3 regions of the Neobacillus pocheonensis genome follow, and region 1 is predicted to be linked to each of the others. Evidence: riboswitches for the same ligand, from Rfam matches in the RefSeq annotation. Region 1 holds a riboswitch; each other region holds the start of a gene.
What was found. Region 1 has a riboswitch for S-adenosylmethionine ahead of ABES02_RS09770 (homoserine dehydrogenase). Riboswitches for the same ligand answer to the same signal wherever they lie in the genome.
Positions count from the first base shown of each region.

Region 2: another riboswitch for S-adenosylmethionine. It lies ahead of metK (methionine adenosyltransferase); the one in region 1 lies ahead of ABES02_RS09770 (homoserine dehydrogenase).
Region 3: another riboswitch for S-adenosylmethionine. It lies ahead of ABES02_RS22855 (YezD family protein); the one in region 1 lies ahead of ABES02_RS09770 (homoserine dehydrogenase).

Region 1 covers NZ_JBCNAD010000019.1:28,471-32,912, reverse strand. The annotation lists gene argH (argininosuccinate lyase) at 1-14, shown strand, start outside; gene ABES02_RS09785 (carbon-nitrogen hydrolase family protein) at 118-978, shown strand; gene ABES02_RS09780 (GNAT family N-acetyltransferase) at 993-1,655, shown strand; gene ABES02_RS09775 (GNAT family N-acetyltransferase) at 1,675-2,346, shown strand; SAM riboswitch class I at 2,426-2,534, shown strand; gene ABES02_RS09770 (homoserine dehydrogenase) at 2,608-3,846, shown strand; gene ABES02_RS09765 (DoxX family membrane protein) at 4,204-4,442, shown strand, end outside.
Region 2 covers NZ_JBCNAD010000006.1:68,460-72,901, reverse strand. The annotation lists gene ABES02_RS02570 (DUF2584 domain-containing protein) at 1-222, shown strand, start outside; gene pckA (phosphoenolpyruvate carboxykinase (ATP)) at 302-1,885, opposite strand; SAM riboswitch class I at 2,151-2,278, shown strand; gene metK (methionine adenosyltransferase) at 2,562-3,761, shown strand; gene asnB (asparagine synthase (glutamine-hydrolyzing)) at 3,996-4,442, shown strand, end outside.
Region 3 covers NZ_JBCNAD010000044.1:25,495-29,936, reverse strand. The annotation lists gene htpG (molecular chaperone HtpG) at 1-469, shown strand, start outside; gene ABES02_RS22860 (MBL fold metallo-hydrolase) at 1,295-2,152, opposite strand; SAM riboswitch class I at 2,328-2,430, shown strand; gene ABES02_RS22855 (YezD family protein) at 2,544-2,657, shown strand; gene ABES02_RS22850 (phosphoadenylyl-sulfate reductase) at 2,733-3,449, shown strand; gene ABES02_RS22845 (inorganic phosphate transporter) at 3,424-4,442, shown strand, end outside.

The DNA.
Region 1 (4,442 bases):
AACTGCAGCAATAATAAAGGGCTCGCCTAATAGGCGGGCTTTTCATTTGTATAAAAAACTAAAATAATAGATAATTTCATTATGGTAATTTTTCCAAAATAAGACTGGAGGAGACAAATGAAACTTAGAGTATCTGTAGTGCAATACCATTTACATACGATTAATTCCTTCGAAGAATTCGCCGCTCAGTGTGAGCATTATATAAAGACTGCTGAAGAATTTGGAGCAGAATTTGTCCTTTTCCCAGAGTTCTTTACCACTCAGCTTTTATCGATTGGGAATGGAACTGGAAAAAGCTTGACGATCGATGATCTGCCAAACTTTACAGAACAATATCGCGTGTTGTTTTCTAATTTTGCGAAGCAGACCAACATGCATATTATTGCCGGTACACATGTTATTAAAAAAGATAATAAGCTTTATAATACTGCCCATTTATTTTATCCAGATGGCCGAATCGGCGAACAGGCAAAGCTACATATTACCCCTACAGAAGTGAAGGAGTGGAGTATGGAGCCTGGTGATTCGTTTCAGATTTTTGAAACAAACAAAGGAAGAATTGCGCTCCTTACATGCTATGATATTGAGTTTCCAGAAATTGTCCGAATGGCTAAGGCTAAAGGCGCTGATGTCATTTTCTGTCCATCCTGCACGGATGATCGTCATGGCTTTCACCGGGTCCGTTATACGAGTCATGCACGGGCAATCGAAAACCAAGTATATGTCGTTTTAACCGGAACAGTTGGTTCCCTTCCAACAGTGGATTTTATGCGGGCTAATTTTGGCCAGGCAGTCATTATAACACCTAATGATATTCCTTTCCCGCCACGCGGCATTTTAGTGGAAGGGGAGATCAATGATGATATGGTCGTTACAGCCGACCTTGATTTAGCCCTTTTATACGAAGTACGTGAACGCGGGTCCGTTACAACCTGGCGGGACCGCAGAACCGATTTGTATACTGATTGGGAAAAATAAGGGATGTGATTGGTATGTACCGAAGTGAATTTTATGTTTTTGACCTAAATCAGCCTAAGCCAATCATCATTCGCAATTACACACAAGAGGATTTTGACCAGCTAATAGAGATTCAAGCAGAATGCTTTCCACCGCCTTTTCCATCAGAATTATGGTGGAATAAAGAGCAATTAACGAACCATGTTACTCTTTTTCCAGAAGGAGCTTTATGTGTAGAAATAGATGGAAAATTAGCCGGTTCACTTACCGGTCTTTGTGTGGATTTTGATCCGGATGAGTTGAATCACTCATGGGAGGAAATTACCGATCATGGGTACATTCAAAACCATAATTCAAATGGAAATTCCTTGTATATTGTCGATATAAGCGTTCGCCCAAATTACAGAAAACTTGGTCTTGGGAAGTTAATGATGCAGGCGATGTATCATGTTGTTATCGAAAAAGGCTATGATCGCCTTGTAGGTGGTGGACGGATGCCGGGTTATCACAAAGTGTCGCATCAAATGACTCCGGGAGAGTATTTAGCCGCTACCATTGGGGGAGAAATAAAGGACCCTGTCATTACGTTCCTGCTGCGCTGCGGCCGTGTGCCACTAGGGGTAGCAAAGAATTATCTCGATGATGAAGAATCCTGCAACAATGCAGTAATCATGGAATGGAAAAATCCATTCAAATAAATAAGGGGGAATATATGAAATGGAATATAAACGCATAACCAGCATTGACGACGCAAATTTTAAAAAGCTTCATGATTTAATGGGAAAAATTTTTCCGTCTGAAGAAGTTTTGGATTATGAACTTTGGAAAGAGCCATTAGAAGATCCTAGTATTCGTGTATATGTCGCTGTTGATAACGAGCAGGTAGTAGGAGCAACGGAATACCGCTATTACCCTGACTGGAATATTGCGATGACTGATTTCACTATTATCAGTAAACCGGGACTAAGTCTTGGACGCTTTTTAGCAAAGAATAGGCTGCAGGATTTACAAAAGCTTGCGAAGGATAACGGAAAAGAGCTATTTGGTATGTTCGCCGAAATTTATGATCCATACAGAGTAGCGGAGCACGAATTTGGAGGGGTAAGGGTCATGGATCCTTATGTTCGCAGGGAAGTCCTTTCCCATTTAGGCTATAAAAGACTAAATCTTTCTTATGTTCACCCTTCATGGGAAAATAATGGTGAAGCTGTTTCAGGACTGGATTTATGCTTTATGCCCACTAATGAAGAGCTTGATGAAGTGCCAGCTTCTCTAGTAAAAGATTTTCTAACTACCTACTATTCCGTGCTGCCAAATAAGCCGCAGGAATGGCTCAATATGATTGAAAAAATAAGTGCAATGGATACCATTGCGTTATTGCCGCTTTAATAAAAAAACTATTGACATTGACAGAAGATTCAGCTAACATTCTTTTTATATCTTGGTAAATTAATGAAAAATTATATATCTCTTATCCAGAGCGGCGGAGGGACATGGCCCGATGAAGCCCGGCAACCTTCAAGGAATTCCTTGAAAAGGTGCTAATTCCTGCAGGTTTTAAACCTGATAGATAAGAGGAGGATTCCGTGCCCTCTTCTTATGAAGAGGGCTTTTCGTATTTTCATACCATTTAAAGAAGGGGTGTAAAGAATGACTGTAGTAAAGGTGGCAATCTTAGGTTTTGGTACGGTTGGTGAAGGAGTTTATCGGACAATTCAATCTCACGCGGAAGAATTAGAGTCCGCTTTAGGTAAAAAGGTGGAAGTGGCGGCTGTTCTAATTAAAAATAAACAGAGAGAAAGAAACATTCATAAAGAAGTATTAGTAACAACAGACTTTGAAGAGATACTTCGCCTGCCAAAACTGGATATTGTAATTGAAGCGATTGTAAATAGGGAGCCAACCTTTACAATTTTGCAAAAAGCAATCGAGCGGGGCTGCCACATTATTACAGCCAATAAAGAAATGTTTGCACACCACGGAAAACAACTGATTGAGCTTGCAGAACAAAATAACGTCTCGGTAGGATTTGAGGCCACAGTTGCCGGAGGAATTCCGGTGATTCAAACGCTTAGACAACTTTTAAAGGTTAACCGCGTTCAGCAAATTCAAGGAATTCTAAATGGAACATCAAATTTCATTCTTACTGAAATGAGAGATAAGAAGTGGTCATTTGCAGAAGCCTTATTACAAGCACAAAAAAATGGCTATGCCGAAGCAGATCCAACCAATGATGTCGAGGGTTTTGATGCTTTTTACAAAACGATGATTCTCAGCCGAATTGCTTTTGGGGAAGAACCGAATTGGCAGGAGGTTGAACGTGAAGGGATTACATCCATCACAAGTGAATTAATCGGAGCAGCCGAAAAATTAGGCTTAAGATTTAAACATCTTGCAAGTATTAGTAAAGAAGGAAGTCAAATAAAGGGAACAGTTAAACCGGTACTTGTCGGGAATGAGAATCCTTTTTATCATGTAGAAGGCGTTGAGAATGCTGTTAGTCTTCATTCGGATATTGTTGGCAGAATCACCCTTCAGGGCCCTGGAGCAGGGATGTTTCCTACAGCAAGTGCGGTTATTGAAGATTTGGTTTACGTCAGCCAAAACGATGCAATAAAAAGAAGTTTCAAATCAACTGCATCAGCCGCTGTTGAGCAAAGTAAAGTGCAGCCAAAAGAGTTTTGGTTAGTAACTGGGCTGGCAAAAACTTATTCCAATCCTTCAATTACTTGGATTGATGAAGTCTCAAAAGGAGTATTTGTCATCAAGGCTTCAAAAAAGGATTTAGAGAAGCTAGTCAAACAACAAGAAACGATTTTTTATTTTTCAATCCTCGGCGAATATGAACCTGCCATTGCCTCAACGGAAGAAAAAGTATCTGCTTTATAAAAGAAACACTATAAGAGCATCTAAATAATTTGGATGCTCTTTTTTATCCACATTTTTATCCACATAAAAAGTACACTATTATAAGTGCTCCACATTGTTATTCACACTATCCACAACTCAGCGCTTTGGGTTCACATTCTTTTCATATTTCTAATATTAATATGTTAAAAAACTGTGAAAGTCGTTGTCATTTTTTATAGAGGAGCGTATATTAAAAGTGTAGAGAAGATAGTGAAAGAATTCACAAACTTACTCTACAAGAAACAGCTAGCTGAACCACCCCGAATTAAAAGGGGAAGTAAAAAATCATGATTAAACTTGTGAAGAATTTCGCAAGAAAAATAGGAGATGATTGTGATGAGATGGTTCAAAACCCCTCAAGCAGCAGTTGTATGGACAGTGATAAGAGTATGGCTTGGATTACAATGGATTGAGGCAGGCTATCATAAACTTACAGGTGGATTTGATGCAGGCGGCTTCCTTAAAGGAGCATTGGCAAATGCAACAGGGGAACATCCTGCAGTGCAAGCTTGGTACGCAGACTTTTTACAACAATTTGCAATCCCAAACGTTCATATCTTTAACGTATTAATTCC
Region 2 (4,442 bases), on a different contig from region 1:
AATACGATGATTGTAACAAAGGGTAGAGAGAAACGCGTAGAAGAGAACTTATTTCTTTTAGAAAAAGAAGGTTTCAGACTTTATCCAATTGACATTCCTATTGATGTAAGAAAAACAATCGAAAGCGATTCAAACGGAACTGCGCTGATTAAAAAAGTAGAATGGCAAAAAAACACTACAACTATTACATATCAACTCGTTTCATTGAATTCCACGAACTAAGCGGGCAGGTTTTTACCTGCTTTTTTCTTTTTTTGAATTCGTAAAAAAGCCCTCATCAATTTGATAAGGGCTTTTCATATTAAGCGATGGGACCGCCTTTTGCTTCGATTTCAACGGCAACATTGGTAAATTTCTTAAAGTTCTCACGGAATTTACCGGCAAGCTCTTTTGCCTTTACTTCGTAATCATATGGATCAGCCCACGTTTTGTTCGGTTGAAGGACTTCATCAGGCACACCAGCAATATGAAGTGGAATGTTCAGACCAAAGATTTCATCTTTAACAGTTTCCACATGATTTAATTCACCCTCAAGGGCAGCCTGAACCATTGCACGAGTATAAGAAAGCTTCATACGGTTTCCGACGCCGTATTCTCCGCCTGTCCAGCCTGTATTTACTAAAAAGACATTCGCATTATGCTCAAGAATCTTTTCCCCAAGCATTTCCGCATAACGAGTTGCTGGGAGCGGTAAGAACGGCGCACCAAAGCAAGTAGAGAAGGTTGCTTGTGGTGAAGTGATTCCACGCTCAGTACCGGCAAGCTTGGATGTATACCCACTTAAGAAATGATACATTGCTTGTTCTTTTGTTAATTTTGAAATTGGAGGTAATACCCCAAAAGCATCTGCTGTTAAAAATACAATCGTATTTGGATGACCCGCAATGCTAGGCAGGATAATATTATCAATCGCCTGGATTGGATATGCTGCGCGTGTATTTTCAGTTAAAGTCCCATCATCATAATCCGGGATTCTTGATTCTTGATTGACTGTGACATTCTCTAACACAGTACCGAAACGGATGGCATCGAAAATTTGCGGTTCCTTTTCACGACTTAGGTTAATACATTTCGCATAACAACCGCCCTCAATATTAAAGACACCGTTTGAAGACCAGCCATGCTCATCATCGCCAATTAACTTACGATTAGGGTCAGCAGAAAGGGTTGTTTTTCCAGTTCCAGACAAACCAAAGAATAAAGCCACATCCCCTTCAAGTCCAACATTCGCTGAACAGTGCATTGAAAAAATATTGTTTTCAGGAAGTAGATAATTCATTACGGAAAAGATAGACTTTTTCATTTCACCGGCGTATTCTGTCCCACCGATTAAAACGATTCGTCGTTCAAATGAAATAATAATAAAAGTCTCAGAGCTTGTGCCATCTACTGCAGGATCTGCCTTGAAATTAGGGGCAGAAATAACGGTAAAGCCGGCTTCGTGTCCAAGCAGTTCTTCTTCCGTTGGACGAATGAACAGCTGGTGGGCAAATAAATTATGCCAAGCAAACTCATTTACCACTTGAATTGGCAGCTGAGATTTCTTATCAGCTCCAGCAAAGCCTTTGAATACAAAAAGCTCATTTTGTTTCTTTAAGTAATCTAATACCTTATAATATAGATTGGTAAATGCTTCTTCGGAAATTGATTGGTTGGAATTCCAATCGATTTTATCTTTCGTAGAACTTTCGACAACGATAAATTTATCCTGGGGAGACCGGCCTGTATACTTACCAGTTGAAACACGAACGGCACCAGTAGAAGTTAAAGTTCCTTCATTACGGCTTAGAATTTTTTCAACTAGCTGTGGAACAGATAATTGCGCTTGAACATTATTTTCTTTTAGTAATTCTTTTAATTCATTTGGAATATGAACAGAATTCATTTCATGTACCATCCTTTTAAATTAATTTTATAATGGCAATTTTTATATCGATTAGTATAACACATTTAAAACATTAGTCTATACTAATTGATGAAATAAAGTTGTATTTTATACATTATTCATGAAATGAGTAAAAAGCAATGCTAAAATGGATAAAAATTCCAAATATAACCATAATTTATTCTTTAATGATAGCGTAAGTTTTGAAAAAATTCATTGACATTGTTCGACAGTGTAGGGTATGATTTACCCTTGAACGGATACTCTCTTATCCCGAGCTGGTGGAGGGACAGGCCCTATGAAACCCAGCAACCTGCAAACGAAGAAGTAGATTGACCTTTTTCGGGCAAAGGTGCTAAACCTGAGGCAAGGCTTGACCTTGAACGATAAGAGTGAAAGGCACGCAAACATTTTGCATTCAACCTTTCCTCATGAGATGGAAGGTTTTTTTATATGCAAAAATATTTTCGTGTTACATTATCGCTTTTTCTTTATTCCATCGTGAGAATTTTTAGCCGGGTTTATTATTAAAACTATTGTTTTTTAATAAAATACCCGTGTTTATTTCATACTACTAAGGGAATGAGTTCCGTATCAACCCGAGGTTAAACGGCAAGGTATACATAGCCCCACACAGATAACCTCACTTTATTTCATTAATATAGGAGGAATTCAGATGTCAACAAAACGTCGTTTGTTCACTTCTGAATCAGTAACTGAAGGTCATCCTGATAAGATCTGTGACCAAATTTCTGATTCTATTTTAGATGCTATTTTAGCGAAGGATGCTAATGCGCGTGTTGCGGCTGAAACATCAGTAACAACAGGCTTAGTTCTAGTTGCAGGGGAAATCACAACTTCTACTTATGTAGATATTCCAAAAATTGTTCGTGAAACAGTTCGAGAAATTGGTTACACACGTGCAAAATACGGCTTTGATGCTGAAACTTGTGCGGTTTTAACTTCAATCGATGAACAGTCTCCTGATATCGCGATGGGGGTTGACCAAGCGCTTGAAGCTCGTGAAGGTTTAATGTCCGATGAGCAAATCGAAGCAATTGGTGCAGGAGACCAAGGTTTAATGTTTGGCTTTGCATGTAATGAAACAAAAGAGCTTATGCCTCTTCCAATTTCACTTGCACATAAGCTGGCACGCCGCTTAACAGAAGTTCGTAAAGAGGAACTTCTTCCTTACCTTCGTCCAGATGGTAAAACACAAGTAACAGTGGAATATGATGAGAACGATAAGCCAGTTCGCATTGATACGATTGTAATTTCTACTCAGCATCATCCTGAAGTTGCATTAGAGCAAATTCAACGCAACTTAAAAGAGTATGTTATCAATCCAGTAGTTCCACAAGAACTAATCGATGAAAACACGAAATACTTTATTAACCCAACAGGCCGTTTCGTAATCGGCGGACCACAAGGGGATGCCGGCTTAACAGGCCGCAAAATCATTGTTGATACTTACGGTGGTTATGCACGTCATGGCGGCGGTGCTTTCTCTGGTAAGGATCCAACAAAGGTTGACCGTTCTGCCGCTTATGCAGCACGTTATGTAGCAAAAAATATCGTTGCAGCAGGGCTTGCTGATAAGGTTGAAGTACAGCTTGCCTATGCAATCGGTGTGGCAAGACCAGTATCAATCTCTGTTGACACTTTTGGAACAGGGAAAGTAAGCGAAGACGTTTTGGTGGATCTAGTAAGTGCAAACTTTGACCTTCGCCCAGCTGGAATTATAAACATGTTAGAGCTTCGCCGACCAATCTATAAGCAAACAGCTGCTTATGGACACTTTGGCCGCACAGATGTTGATCTTCCATGGGAGCGCACTGATAAGGCTGAATCATTACGTGAGCAAGCAAATATCTAATTTCAAACGGGAGTTACATTTTACATGTAGCTCCTTTTTTCTTGTTTTTTTGCAATACCTCGTTATCCGGAATAAAATGTTTAAGTAGGCCGAAAGACGTGAAAAATGGTTATACTCGAATTTTCCTCTAGTTCACAGTGCGATTTTTAAAAAATAATGTTAGTATTAGAGAGTATGTTTTTTTTAGAACATCCTTGTTTAAGGATATTTAGAATGGAGTAGGTGAGGTACATAATGTGTGGTTTTATCGGTTGTGTACACGACAAAACACAGAGCTATAGTAATGAACAAAAACAACAATTTAAAAATATGAACGATATTATAACTCATCGAGGACCTGATGATGATGGGTTTTATTTCGATGACCATATTCAATTCGGCTTCCGTCGTTTGAGTATTATTGACATTGAGTCCGGGCACCAGCCGCTAACGTATGAAAATGAACGCTATTGGATCATTTTTAATGGTGAGATTTATAACTATGTTGAACTACGCGCGGAGCTTATCCAAGAAGGCTTAAAATTTGCTACGAGTTCAGATACAGAAGTTATCATTGCTCTTTACAGCCACATGAAAGAAAAGGCAGTGGAAAAGCTGCGCGGGATGTTTGCGTTTGTTATTTGGGATAAACAAGAGCAGACACTTTATGGGGCACGCGACCCATTTGGCATCAAACCTTTT
Region 3 (4,442 bases), on a different contig from region 1:
CGCTATTAAAATGCTTATGAACTACAAGGAAAAAGAATTCAAGTCTGTCTCTAGCGGTGATTTGGGAATTGACGCTGATGATAAGCAAAATGACTCTTCAGATGAGACTGAGAACAAGGATTTATTTGATTATATGAAAAACATCCTTTCAGACAAGGTTAAGGATGTAAGAGTTTCTAAGCGGTTAAAGAGCCATCCAGTGTGCTTGACTACTGACGGTGAAGTGACCATCGAAATGGAAAAAATCTTAAAAGCTATGCCGGGCAACCAGAATATTAAAGCCGACAAGGTATTGGAAATTAATACACATCACGAGGTGTTTAATTCGTTAAAAGATGCATTTGCGAACGATAAAGAAAAATTATCATTATACACCAGCCTTTTGTACAATCAAGCACTATTAATTGAAGGTCTGCCAATTAATGACCCAGTGGAGTTTACAAACGATATTTGCAAAATCATGGTATAAATAAAAGGATTGTCGAGAAAGGGTATTTTTCTCGGCAATTTTTTTATGTTGTCAGAATCTAAATACCAAATTTATAGATTGGCCCTGCAATTGGGCCTGTTGATTTCCGCTCCGGGCACTCGCTTTCCGCGGGGAGGTCCTGGAGCCTCCTCGGCGCTTTGCGCCTGCGGGGTCTCCAGTGACCTCTCTATCCCGCAGGAGTCGAGTGCCCTCCTCTCCAATCAACAGGGAGGCAAATCAACTTAGAGTATTGCAACATACTTTTTCTAAATGCTGAAAGGATAACCAATAAACATCTTTTAAAAATAAGGCTCTTTTGTTACTGAATGTTGATTTCACTGTGTTTGAAAAATAAACGGCAAAATTCCGTTTAAATTGGGAATTATCCATATTTCCTTAAAAATAAAGGAAGTTTTTCCGTTTATATTATCCAAATCTTTGGATTTTGTCTTATTTAGAGTAGTTAATCGGAATATCTTCGCTTATATCTGCTTCTTAAACTTCCTCTATATACATTAGCAGGAAATTCTCCGCCTATGAATTCTCATACATTCACGAAATAAATTGAAAACACTCTGGTGATTGGCGCGGAAGGCACGGAGACTCCTGCGGGAGTACGGGGCAGGGGAGACCCCACAGGCGCATCTGCGCCGAGGAGGCTCCCCGGCACGCCCGCGGAAAGCGAAGTGCCTGGAGCGCCAATCACCAGACATGTACCAAAGCCCAAACTAATAATATTATAACAAATTAACGCGGTTAATTATTAAAGTGAATAGGCGAAATAAAAGGCTATCGAGAGTTTTTCGACAGCCTGAAAAAGGGTATTTAATGTAGATTACCATCAATATACTTACCATGGTCTGGAATAGCTATGCGGTCGAACTCATTCACTAGCTTTTTCAATCCAGTTGTAAGCTGGTCTCCTGAAATTGGAAGTCCATGTCCTGTAACCGCAACAGAAGGTTTTAAAGCCTCTAGCTTCTTAACTGATGCCCAGGCTGCCTGCCAGTCGGTTGTAAAATATCTCGGCGGTCCATTTATTCCTTGTTCTTGGGTGATTACCTTATATAAAGAATCCTGTTTTACATTAATAAAAGCATCTCCCGCAATTAGGGCCCTATCATTCTCTCGGAAAAAAGAAACGTGCCCTGGAGTGTGTCCAGGAGTGTGGATCCAGCGGAAACCAGGTAAATATGGAACGCTTCCATCAGGAGGGAGCTTTTCAACATTCGCTCCGAGATTGATTGGCTCATTTGGAAATAAAGGCGACATTTTCGCAACCATTCCTCCCTCAACGGTAGGATCTGGTTCTGGATAACTCTGCTTATCTGTTAGGTAGGGTAATTCATATTCGTGGGCAAATACAGGGATTTGCCAATGATTCACCAGTTCAATAATCGCACCGACATGGTCGAAATGTCCGTGTGTGAGAATAATCGCCTTTGGTCTGCTTCCAGCACCAAAACGCTCCTCTGTAACCGAAATGATTTCATCAGAGGAACCAGGCATACCTGCATCAATCAATACAAACTCTTTGGATTCCGGATTGCCAACTAAACAAATATTAACAATCTGAATGGTGTGACAATACAAATCTGGCAAAACAGATACCCCAACTCCACTGCCAATAGAGGTAGCCGGAATGAATTTATAATCATCTCCATAAGATAACTCTTTATCCATTAAAAATGAACTCCTTGTCATTTGATAAATGGTTCTTGAGTAGTTTTTTCCCAGCGTACAGTAAATATTCTTGTTACAAATGTATAAACAAAATAAATTGTTAAAATATTTTAATTAATTATATTGACTAATCCCTATTGGTATAGTAGGATTAACCTCATCAACAATCAAATATCGCTTATCTAGAGCGGCTGAGGGACTGGCCCGTTGAAGCCCGGCAACCTGCGATTGAAAGGTGCCAATTCCAGCAAAATGTTATTCATTTTGGGAGATAAGGTGTTTTACATATGTAAAGACGCCTTTCCTCGATGGGAGAGGCGTTTTTGTGAAAAGGGGGGCGAATTATCTGAAACCATCAGAATGGCAAGAAATTGCTTCGCATCTTGAGCAAATGCTTGGCACCTTAAAATTTGGTTCCATCACCCTAGTGGTTCAAGATGGCAAGGTAATTCAAATTGAAAAAAATGAAAAAGTACGTCTTCAATCAAATAAACGCGCTGACTAGAAAACTAGAGGCGGTCTCAACCATAAATGGATGGAAGACTGCTTTTTTTGTAGACTGAGAGGAGGTTTTTAAGCTATGACAAGTACAGTTACTTATGAAAATTGGAATCAGATTTCAGATTCATTTTCAATAGAAGATGAAACAAAGGGAGCTCGCGGTGTTTTAGAGTGGGCCTATAACAATTATTCAGAAGAGAAAATTGTTTATGCTTCCAGCTTTGGAGCCGAAGCAATTGTTTTAATCGATATCATTCATCAAGTGAAACCGGATGCCCATATCGTTTTTCTTGATACGGGACTGCATTTTTTAGAAACCTATGATGTCATCGATAAAATCCAGGCCCGTTTCCCAACTTTAAATATTGAAAAGAAACAGCCTGCTCTTACATTAGATGAACAATCTGCACAGTATGGGTCAGCCTTATGGAAAAGAGATCCAAACCAATGCTGCCAAATTAGAAAAGTAATTCCGCTTAGGGAAACTCTGACGCAAAAAGAAGCTTGGATTTCAGGTCTTCGCCGCGAGCAGTCACCAACGAGGCAAAATACACAATTTTTAAACAAGGATGACAAATTTCAAAATATCAAAATTTGTCCGTTAATTCACTGGACATGGGATGAAGTTTGGGATTATATCCGTGCGAAAGACCTTCCATATAACGAATTGCATGACCGTAATTACCCAAGTATCGGGTGCTTCCCTTGTACCCAGGCTGTAAGTGCAAACGGTGATTCCCGTGAAGGGCGCTGGTCAGGAAGTAGTAAGACTGAGTGCGGTTTACACTCATCATAAGGAGGGGGTTCTAACGCTTACAGTCGTTGCTGTTACTATCGGATTGTTTTTTGCAGTGAATATCGGTGCCAGTGGTGCGGCGGCGTCTATGGGAATTTCATACGGTGCCGGTGTGGTAAAAAAACAGCTGGCCTTGCTCCTGTGCGGAATCGCTGTTTTTCTCGGCGCCTGGCTTGGCGGCGGAGAGGTAGTCAAAACCATTGGCAGCGGGATTGTTCCAAGCAAAACCTTTACAGATTCCATTGCCTTAATTGTTTTGGCTTCGGCAGCGTTGTCGTTGTTTTTAGCAAATACATTTGGGATCCCGCTTTCCACCAGTGAAGTAGCAGTTGGTTCTGTGGTTGGTGCAGGGATTGTCTACCAATCTGTTTTCGCAGGAAAGCTTTTGTGGATTGCCATCTTTTGGCTTTTAACTCCATTTGCTGCTTTTCTGATTGCGATTATTGCAACCTACTTATTAAAATGGAAACCTATTAAATTCTTTATTGAAAAGCCAAAAGCTGGGGCTATTTTAGCAGTTATAGTTGTCATTATGGGATTGTTCGAAGCATTCTCGGCCGGAATGAACAACGTAGCCAATGCGGTTGGCCCATTGGTAGCAGCTGGGTTAATGTCAACGGATAGCGGTGTGCTTTGGGGAGGTTTGGCGGTTGCCTTAGGCGCTTTCCTACTCGGTCACAAAGTAATTGAAACGAATGGTAAAAAAATTACCACTCTAAAGCTAGAAGAAGGCTGTGTGATTTCAGGTACAGGAGCAAGCATTGTCACAGCTGCGTCGATTTTTGGTATACCGGTACCGCTAACGCAAATCACCACGTCATCGATTATTGGAATTGGGTTTGCGAAGCATGGGAAAACCGTACTAAAAAAGGATATTGTCGTTCAGTTGCTTACTGTTTGGATGGTATCGCCAGTATTATCGATGGTGCTTTCCTATACCCTGATCCAATTAATCATTGTTCAGAATTTTTATCCAATCATTGTCATGGTTGG